DNA from 2 places in the Micromonospora sp. NPDC020750 genome. Region 2 is predicted to be linked to the other one. Evidence: riboswitches for the same ligand, from Rfam matches in the RefSeq annotation. Region 2 holds a riboswitch; the other holds the start of a gene.
The links. A riboswitch is a leader RNA that binds a small molecule or an ion and turns the genes downstream of it on or off. The one in region 2 is predicted to bind thiamine pyrophosphate.

Region 1 (4,403 bases), on a different contig from region 2:
CGTGGGCCTCTACTACCGGGGTGGCCTGGACGTGCCGGCGCTGCGCGCCATCGCCACCTCGGTGGCCGGGGCGGAGGTGGAACTGACCGCGCCGGGCGGCTGGGGGCCGTGGGTGGACGGCGGCGGCTGGCTGCGCGTCGGCGGGGTGGCGGTGGACTGGATCTACCGCGACCTCGACCGGGTGGGCCGGGTCTGGGCCGAGTGCCGGGCCGGCCGGTACACCGTCGAGGTGCAGGCCGGTCATCCGCTGGGCTTCTACTCGCACGCCTACGCCGGCGAGGTGGCGCTGTGCCGGGTGCTCGGCGACCCGACCGGGGAGCTGACCGCGCTGCGGGCGGAGACCGGGTGCTACCCGTCGGCGCTGGCCACGGCCCTGCTGGCCGGTGGCTGGGAGGCCGGGTTCCTGCTCGACGCAGCCGCCAAGGGCGCGGCGGCGGGGGACGGGGGCTACGTGGCCGGCTGCCTGTTCCGGGCGGTCGGCGTGGTCGTCCAGGCGCTGCACGGCCGGGCCGGGCGGTGGCTGGTGAACGAGAAGGGCATGATCGCCTCGGCCGGCCGGCTGCCGGACGTCCCGGTGGACTTCGCACGCCGGGCACAGGGGCTGCTCGGCGCGGTCGGCCGCACCCCCGCCGAGCTGGCCGCCACCGTCGCCGACGGGCACCGGCTGGTCGCCGAGGCGCTCCGCTGACCCGCCGCTCGGCGGGCCGTGCCCGGGTCGCCTCCGACATGCGCGTTCTTCGGCAGCTCCTCTCTGGTGAGCCCCGTTGAGCCGCCGGGCGGCCGTCTCGGGGCGGTGCCCGCAGCGGGCCGCCGTTGCCGGGGCGGGTGGGCTACGCCGGGGCCGTGGGGCGTCCGGCCGGTGACCGCGTCGGGGCGGGCATAGGGTGGATCTCGTGACTGAGATGACCTATCGACGGCTGGGCGACTCCGGGCTCGTGGTGTCCGTGGTCGGCGTCGGCTGCAACAACTTCGGCCGTAAGCTCGACCTCGACGGCACCCGGGCGGTGGTCGACGCCGCCCTCGGCGCCGGCATCAACCTCTTCGACACCGCCGACATCTACGGCGACGAGCCGGGCGGCTCCGAGGAGCTGCTCGGCCAAGTGCTCAAGGGCCGCCGGGACGACGTGGTGGTGGCCACCAAGTTCGGCATGGACATGCAGGGGCGCAACGGCCCGGACCACGGCGCCCGGGGTGCCCGGCGGTACATCGCCCGGGCGGTGGAGGCGTCGCTGCGCCGGCTCGACACCGACCACATCGACCTGTACCAGATGCACGAGCCGGACCCGGGCACCCCGATCGACGAGACCCTCGCCGCCCTGGACGACCTGGTCCGCGCCGGCAAGGTGCGCTACCTCGGCAACTCCAACTTCGCCGGCTGGCAGATCGCCGACGCCGACTGGGTCGCCTCGTCCAACGGGCGGGCCCGGTTCATCAGCGCGCAGAACCACTACTCGCTGCTGGAGCGGGGCGTCGAGGCCGAGGTCATCGGAGCCTGCGAGCGGTTCGGCCTGGGCATGCTGCCGTTCTTCCCGCTGGCCAACGGGCTGCTCACCGGCAAGTACAAGCGCGGCGAGGCGGCACCCGCAGGCAGCCGGCTCTCCGGGGGCGGCCGGTACGCCGCGCGCCTGGCCGCCGCACGGTGGGACGTCATCGAGGCGCTGGAGGCGTACGCCGCCGAGCGAGGGCTGTCCCTGCTCCAGGTGGCCATCGGCGGGCTGGCCGCCCGGCCGGCGGTGACCTCGGTGATCGCCGGCGCCACCACGCCCGAGCAGGTACGGGCCAACGCGGAGGCCGGCGTCTGGCAGCCCACCGACGACGACCTCGACGCGCTCGACGCCATCCTCTGAGCCGGGCGGCCGTGGTCCAGCCCACTGGCCCACCCCCTTGGCGGTGCAGCCCATCCGTCGTACGGTGACACGCAAGTAACCCACGGGAGCCCGGTGTACCGGGCTGAGAGGGGGGCTCAGAGCCCCCGACCGTCGAACCTGATCCGGGTAATGCCGGCGCAGGGAGGAGAATTGCCGTGCCGTCCCTCGGGCGACTGCATCTGATCACCGACACCCGGCCGGGCCGGGACCCGCTCGCCGTGCTGCACGCCGCCCTCGCGGTGGCCCGCGCCGAGCTGGTCGTCCAGGTCCGCGTCACCGACGACGCCACCGACCGCGCGGCGTACGACCTGGCCCGGCGGGTGGTCGCGGCGTGCGCGCCGTACGGGGCGACGTGCCTGGTCAACGACCGGCTGCACGTGGCGCTCGCGGTCGGCGCGGCCGGTGGGCACGTCGGCGCGGACGACCTGCCCGTGGCGGCGGCCCGCCGGGTCCTCGGCCCGGCCGCGACGCTCGGCGCGACCGCCCGGTCCCCGGACGCCGCCGCCGACGCGGTGGCCGCCGGGGCCAGCTACCTGGGCGTCGGCCCGTGCCACGCCACCGGCACCAAGGCCGGCCTGCCGGACCCGATCGGCCCCGCCGGGGTGCGTGCGGTCGCCACCGCCGTGGCCGTGCCGGTGATCGCCATCGGCGGGGTGACCGCCGCGACGGTCCCGGCGTTGCGCGCCGCCGGGGCGTACGGGGTGGCGGTGGTCGGGGCGCTCTCCGCCGCCGCCGACCCGGGCCGGACCACCGCCGAGCTGCTCGGGGCGCTGACGTGCTGACGCCCACCGGGCAGGGGCCCGTCGACGTGGCGGTGGTGGGCGCCGGGCCGGTCGGGCTGGCGGTCGCCTGGCGGTGCGCGGCGCGCGGGCTGCGGGTCGTGGTGCACGACCCGGCCCCCGGGTCGGGCGCGTCGTACGTCGCGGCCGGGATGCTGTCGCCGGTCGCCGAGGCGTACTTCGGCGAGCACGAGCTGACCGGGCTGCTCGCCGCCTCCGCCGCCCGCTGGCCCGGGTTCGCCACCGAGCTGGCCGAGGCCGCCGGGACCGGATTCGGGTACCGCACCGAGGGCACCCTCGTCGTCGGGTTGACCAGCGACGACCTGGCCGAGGCGCGGCGGTTGTGGTCGTACCAGCGAGGGCTGGGGTTGCCGATCACCCCACTGCGGCCCTCGGAGCTGCGCGACCGCGAGCCGGCGCTCGCCCTGCGGGTGCGAGGCGGCGCGGTCGCCCCCGGCGATCACCAGGTCGACCCCCGGCGGCTGGTCGCCGCGTTGCGGGTCGCGGCCGAGCGGGCCGGCGCGAGCCTGGTCGCCGGCCCGGTGCGGGAGCTGTCCGAGCTGGACGCCCGGGTGACCGTCGTCGCCGCCGGCTGCGGCGCCGCCGCCCTCACCGGGCTGCCGGTCCGGCCGGTGAAGGGGCAGATCCTGCGGCTCCGCGCGCCCGGCGGCGGCCCGCCGGGCTTCCGGCACGTGATCCGGGGGTACGCCGACGGCGAGTCCGTCTACCTGGTGCCCCGGGACGGCGGCGAGGTGGTGGTCGGCGCGACCGTCGAGGAGCGCGCCGACACCCAGGTCACCGCCGGGGCGGCGCTGCGGCTGCTGCGCGCCGCCGTCGACCTGGTTCCCGAACTGACCGAGTACGACCTGGCGGAGGCGTGCGCCGGGCTGCGCCCCGGTACCCCGGACAACGCGCCGATCATCGGGCCCGTGCCCGGCCGGCCCGGGGTGCTCGCCGCCACCGGGCATTACCGGCACGGCATCGTGCTCACCCCGGTCACCGCCGACCTCGTCGCCGAGCTGGTCGTCACCGGGGAGGCGGACCCACTGCTCGCCCCCTTCACCCCCGAGCGGTTCGCCGGCCACCGCCGGCACGGCTGACCGCGTCCGGCACCACTGACCACTTCGGCACGACCGATCGCTGTCGGGCCTTCGAGGAGGAGCACGCACATGGAACTGACGGTGAACGGCGCCGGGCGGACGCTGTCCCCCGGTGCGACCGTGGCGGACCTGATCGGCCTGGTCACCGAGCAGCGCGGCGGCCTCGCCGTCGCCGTCAACGGCGAGGTGGTGCCGCGCGTCGGCTGGCCGACGACCGCGCTGCGCGACGGCGACCGGGTCGAGGTGCTCAGCGCCGCACAGGGCGGGTGAGCGGGGTGCCCGTCGCACCGGCGTACCCCGGCCGGACCGCCCCCGAGCCGGCGCCCTTCGCCCTGGGCGGCGAGACGTTCGGGTCGCGGCTGATCCTCGGCACCGGCGGCGCAGCCAGCCTGCACGCGCTGGAGCAGGCGATCCGGGCCTCCGGCACCGAGCTGGTCACCCTCGCCCTGCGCCGCGTCGACACCGCCCCCGGCACCGCCGGCGGGCTGCTCGACCTGCTGGAGCGGTGCGGGGTGAAGCTGCTGCCGAACACGGCCGGCTGCCGCACGGCCGGCGAGGCGGTCAAGGTCGCCCACCTGGCCCGCGAGGCGTTCGGCACCGACTGGGTGAAGCTGGAGGTGATCGGCGACGAGCGCACCCTGCTGCCCGACGGGGTG
Region 2 (4,403 bases):
TCCCTGCCGGCCAGTTCCCCGGTCGCCGCCACCCGGCCGGTCCCCGGCCGGAGCAGGCCGCCCAGCAGTAGGGCCAGGGTGGACTTGCCGGCGCCGTTGGGGCCGAGGACGGCCAGCGCCTCGCCGGCGCGTACCGCGAGGTCGGTCGGGGCGAGCCGGGGCGGCACGGCGACCCGGTCGGCGGTGATCAGCAGGTCACCCGGAGCCGCGGTGGCGCGCCGGGGCGGCACGGTCCGGCCGGGCACCCAGACTCCGTCGGCGGCGAGGGCGTCACCGTGGGCGGCGAAGACCGCCTCCGGCGGCCCGTCGGCGCGTACCCCGCCGCCGGGCTCCAGCACCACCACCCGGTCGACCAGTGGCAACGCCTCGGCGACCCGGTGCTCGACCAGGATCAGCGTGGTGTCGCCGTCCATCGCGTCGGCCACCGCGCGGCGGACCAGCGCCGCCCCGGCCGGGTCGAGGTTCGCGGTCGGCTCGTCGAGCAGCAGCAGACCCGGCCGCAGGGCGAGCGTCCCGGCCAGGGCGAGCCGCTGCTGCTCCCCGCCGGAGAGGGCGGCGGTCGGCCGGTCCCGGTGGTACGGGAAGCCGACGCGGCGCAGCGCTTCGTCCACCCGGGGCCAGATCTCGTCGGCCGGTACGCCCCGGTTCTCCAGCCCGAATGCCACGTCGTCGCCGCAGCGGGCCATGACGAGCTGGGTCTCCGGGTCCTGGAAGACGATGCCGACCCGTTCCCGGTCCGCGCGCGGGTCGACCCCGTCGACCTCGACGGTGCCCTCCTGCTCGCCCGAGTCCTCGGGCAGGAGCCCGGCCAGCGCGGCCAGCAGCGTGCTCTTGCCCGCCCCCGACGGCCCGAGCAGCAGCACCCGCTCGCCACGCTCGACGCGCAGGTCCACCCCACGCACCGCCCAGGCCCGCCGCCCAGCATGCCGCCACCCGAACCCCCGCACCCCAACCCCGCCCACCCCGACCCCCTCAACCCCGCCCTACCCGAACAGCCTGGTTGATCAAGAGGTTTGCGTCCGGAGAACCGGGTTCGGCTGACGCAAACCTCTTGATCAACCCGATCAGACGGGGGCGCGGTAGTCGCGGGCGGCGGGGAAGCGGTCCAGGACGCCCGTGCCGGCCAGGGCGCGGGTGAGGGCCCAGCCGCCGGCGCCGGAGACGACCGTGGCGCTGACGATGGTGAGCAGGGCGTACGGGATGCGGTAGCTGGTCAGGTCGTACTCGGCGTTCCAGACGAGGAAGTCGAACAGGGCGGCGCTGAGGCCGGTGAGCGCCCCGGCGAGCAGCGCGGTCGGTAGCCGGAACGAGCGGTACCGGAACGCCGCGAAGGCCAGCTCCGCCCCGATGCCCTGGACCATGCCCTGCGGGATCACCGTGCCGGCCCACTGGCTGCCCAGCAGGGCGGACAGGACGGCGGCGACGGTCTCGCAGTACAGGGCCGCGCCCGGCTTGCGAATCACCAGGCCACCGACCACGGCCGGCATCAGCCAGACCCCGTAGAGCAGGGTCTGCGCGGGCGGGAAGAACGCGAACGCCCCGTCGGTGGCGCTCCAGACCAGGCCCCAGGCCCAGAAGATGACGCCGAAGGCGACCGCGATCACCGAGGCGACCACGATGTCGATCGTGCGCCAGCGGTTGTTGTCGGTGTGGTTCATGTGATGGCTCCCAGTTCGTGAGTGAACCAGGAGAAGACGCACGCCGCGCCCGGGCTACCGGACGGCGGCGCGGCTGGAGGTCGACCGAACTCCCTGCGCTGGCATTACCCAGATCAGGTTCGAGGGTCTGCGGGCGGTGCCCGCACTCTCAGCGCTGTGCGCTCCCCTGTCGGATATGAAGTTGTCTCGCCGACGCTAACACCTCGAAAGATCGCCGGGCAATGTGATCCAATCGCAGCTCACCCCCGATGCGGAAACCGTCATCTCGCCGTACTTCGTCGACCCGGCCCGTCGCGCGCGATAGTGTCGCGCCGCCGAACTGCCGAACACCAGGGGGCGAGCCGTGACGGCGCCGACCGACCGCTCCCCGCCGCCCGCCGGGGCCGGCGGGCGGGCCCCGGCGACGGGGTCGGTCGGCGTGGCCGCGCCGGACGTACCGGTGGGGGAGGCGGCGGGCGGTCCGCGACGTCCGGACGGCGGCCTCGTCGGCTCGGTCGAGGTGCTGGCCGTGCTGCTGGTGCTGCTGGTGGTGTTCCGCGAGCAGTTGGCCGGCGTGTTGGCCGCGCCCCGGATGCAGACCTGGACCACCGTGTTCGTCTCGGTGCTGGTGCAGGCCGTGCCCTTCCTGGTCTTCGGGGTGCTGCTGTCGGCGGCGATCGCGGTCTTCGTCCCGCGCGCGTTCTGGGCCCGGGCGCTGCCCCGGCACCCGGCCCTGGCGGTGCCGGTGGCCAGCGTCGCCGGCGTGGTGCTGCCGGGCTGCGAGTGCGGCTCCGTGCCGATCGCCGGCTCTCTGATCCGGCGTGGCGTCACCCCGGCGGCGGCCCTGGCCTTCCTGCTCGCAGCCCCGGCGGTCAACCCGGTCGTGCTCACCGCCACCGCGGTCGCCTTCCCGGGCAACCCCCCGATGGTGCTCGCGCGGGCGCTCGCCAGCCTGGCCGTCGCCATGACCATGGGATGGCTCTGGCTGCGGCTCGGCCGCGCCGACTGGATCCGGCTGCCGCGCCGGCCGGAGCTGGACGGCGCCGGGCGGGGGAGGGCCTTCTGGGCCGCCGTGCGCCACGACGTCGTGCACGCCGGGGGGTTCCTGGTCGTCGGCGCGATGGCCGCCGCGACCATCAACGTGCTCGTGCCGGAGCGCTGGTTGCGGACCCTCGCCGACGATCCGGTGCTGTCGGTGCTCGCCCTGGCCGTGCTCGCCGTGCTGCTGTCCATCTGCTCCGAGGCGGACGCCTTCGTCGCGGCGTCGCTGTCGCAGTTCTCCCTCACCTCCCGGCTGGTCTTCCTGGTGGTCGGGCCGATGGTCGACCTCAAGCTGATCTCCATGCAGGCCGGCGTCCTCGGCCGGCGGTTCGCGTTCCGGTTCGCCCCGGCGACCTTCGCCGTCGCCGTCGCGGTGGCCACCCTCGCCGGGGCGGTGCTGCTGTGAACCGGCAGGCGCAGGCGGTCGTCCTGCTGCTGCTCGGCGGGGCGGTGGTCCGGGCCAGCGTCACCGACCTCTACCTGCGCTACGTCAAGGAGGGGCTGCGCCCGTTCCTGATCGCCGCCGGGCTGGTGCTGGTCGCCACCGCCGTGACGACCCTGTGGTACGAGCTGCGCCCGCCCGCCACCGGGCACCACCAGCCCGACGACGGGCACGGCGACCACGACCACGGGCACCACGAGCCGCGGGTCGGCTGGCTGCTCCTGCTGCCGGTGCTCGGCCTGCTGCTGGTCGCCCCGCCGGCCCTCGGCTCGTACGCGGCGGAACAGGCCGGCACCGCGCTCGCCGCCGAACAGCAGCCGTCCGACTACCCGCCGCTGCCGCCGGGCGACCCGGCCCCGGTCACCGTGCTCGACTACGCCTCCCGGGCCCTGTTCGACCGGGGCACCTCGATCGGCGACCGCCGGGTACGGCTCACCGGGTTCATCGTCGCCGGCCCCGACGGGCAGCCGATGCTGGCCCGGATGGTGCTGTCCTGCTGCGCCGCCGACGGACGCCCGGTCAAGCTGGGCCTGACCGGCGATGTGCCCCTCGGCCTGCCGAACGACACCTGGGTCGAGGCCACCGGCCGGTACAGCGACCGGGTCGGGCGGGACCCGGTCAACGACGCCGAGATCCCGTACCTGGCCGTGGAGTCCTGGCGAAAGGTGCCCGTCCCGCGAAACCAGTACGAGTGAGGCCGGGCCCCGCTGGGTAGGCTGCCGATCATGCAGGTGGAGGCGCGGGGGCTGACGTTCGAGACCCGCACCGGTGGGCCGGCCGACGGCGAACCGGTGCTGCTGCTGCACGGCTTCCCGCAGCACGGCGGCGAGTGGGACGAGGTGACGCCGGCGCTGCACGCCGCCGGGCTGCGCACGTACGCGCCGGACCAGCGGGGCTACTCGCCGCTCGCCCGGCCCGGGGCGGTCGAGGCGTACCGGCTCCCCGAACTGGTCGCCGACGCGGCGGCCCTGCTCGACGCGCTGGGCGTCGACGCGGCGCACGTGGTGGGGCACGACTGGGGCGCGATCGTGGCCTGGGGGCTGGCCGCGAGCCGTCCCGACCGGGTGCGCACCCTCACCGCCGTGTCCGTCCCGCACCCCGCCGCGATGGCGCACGCGCTGGCCACGGACACCGGGCAGAAGGCCCGCTCGTCGTACATCGCCCTGTTCCGCAAGCCGGGCAAGGCGGAGAAGGTGCTGCTGGCGTTGCGGGCCGCCGCCCTGCGCAAGCTGCTCGGCGGGGTCGGCGACGCCGCCCGGGTGGCCCGGTACGCCGAGCCGATG

Region 1: linked by a shared signal. The riboswitch ahead of ACH4T9_RS07635 (thiamine phosphate synthase) and the one ahead of ACH4T9_RS30920 (ECF transporter S component) in region 2 are both predicted to bind thiamine pyrophosphate.

Annotation. Positions count from the first base shown of each region.
Region 1 is NZ_JBIRTH010000002.1:509,533-513,935, forward strand. Features, by position in the region: gene ACH4T9_RS07625 (nucleotidyltransferase domain-containing protein) at 1-688, shown strand, start outside; gene ACH4T9_RS07630 (aldo/keto reductase) at 885-1,847, shown strand; TPP riboswitch at 1,920-2,029, shown strand; gene ACH4T9_RS07635 (thiamine phosphate synthase) at 2,024-2,650, shown strand; gene thiO (glycine oxidase ThiO) at 2,644-3,747, shown strand; gene thiS (sulfur carrier protein ThiS) at 3,817-4,017, shown strand; gene ACH4T9_RS07650 (thiazole synthase) at 4,023-4,403, shown strand, end outside.
Region 2 is NZ_JBIRTH010000017.1:34,687-39,089, forward strand. Features, by position in the region: gene ACH4T9_RS30915 (ABC transporter ATP-binding protein) at 1-962, opposite strand, end outside; gene ACH4T9_RS30920 (ECF transporter S component) at 1,065-1,658, opposite strand; TPP riboswitch at 1,731-1,836, opposite strand; gene ACH4T9_RS30925 (permease) at 2,098-3,084, shown strand; gene ACH4T9_RS30930 (TIGR03943 family putative permease subunit) at 3,081-3,815, shown strand; gene ACH4T9_RS30935 (alpha/beta fold hydrolase) at 3,846-4,403, shown strand, end outside.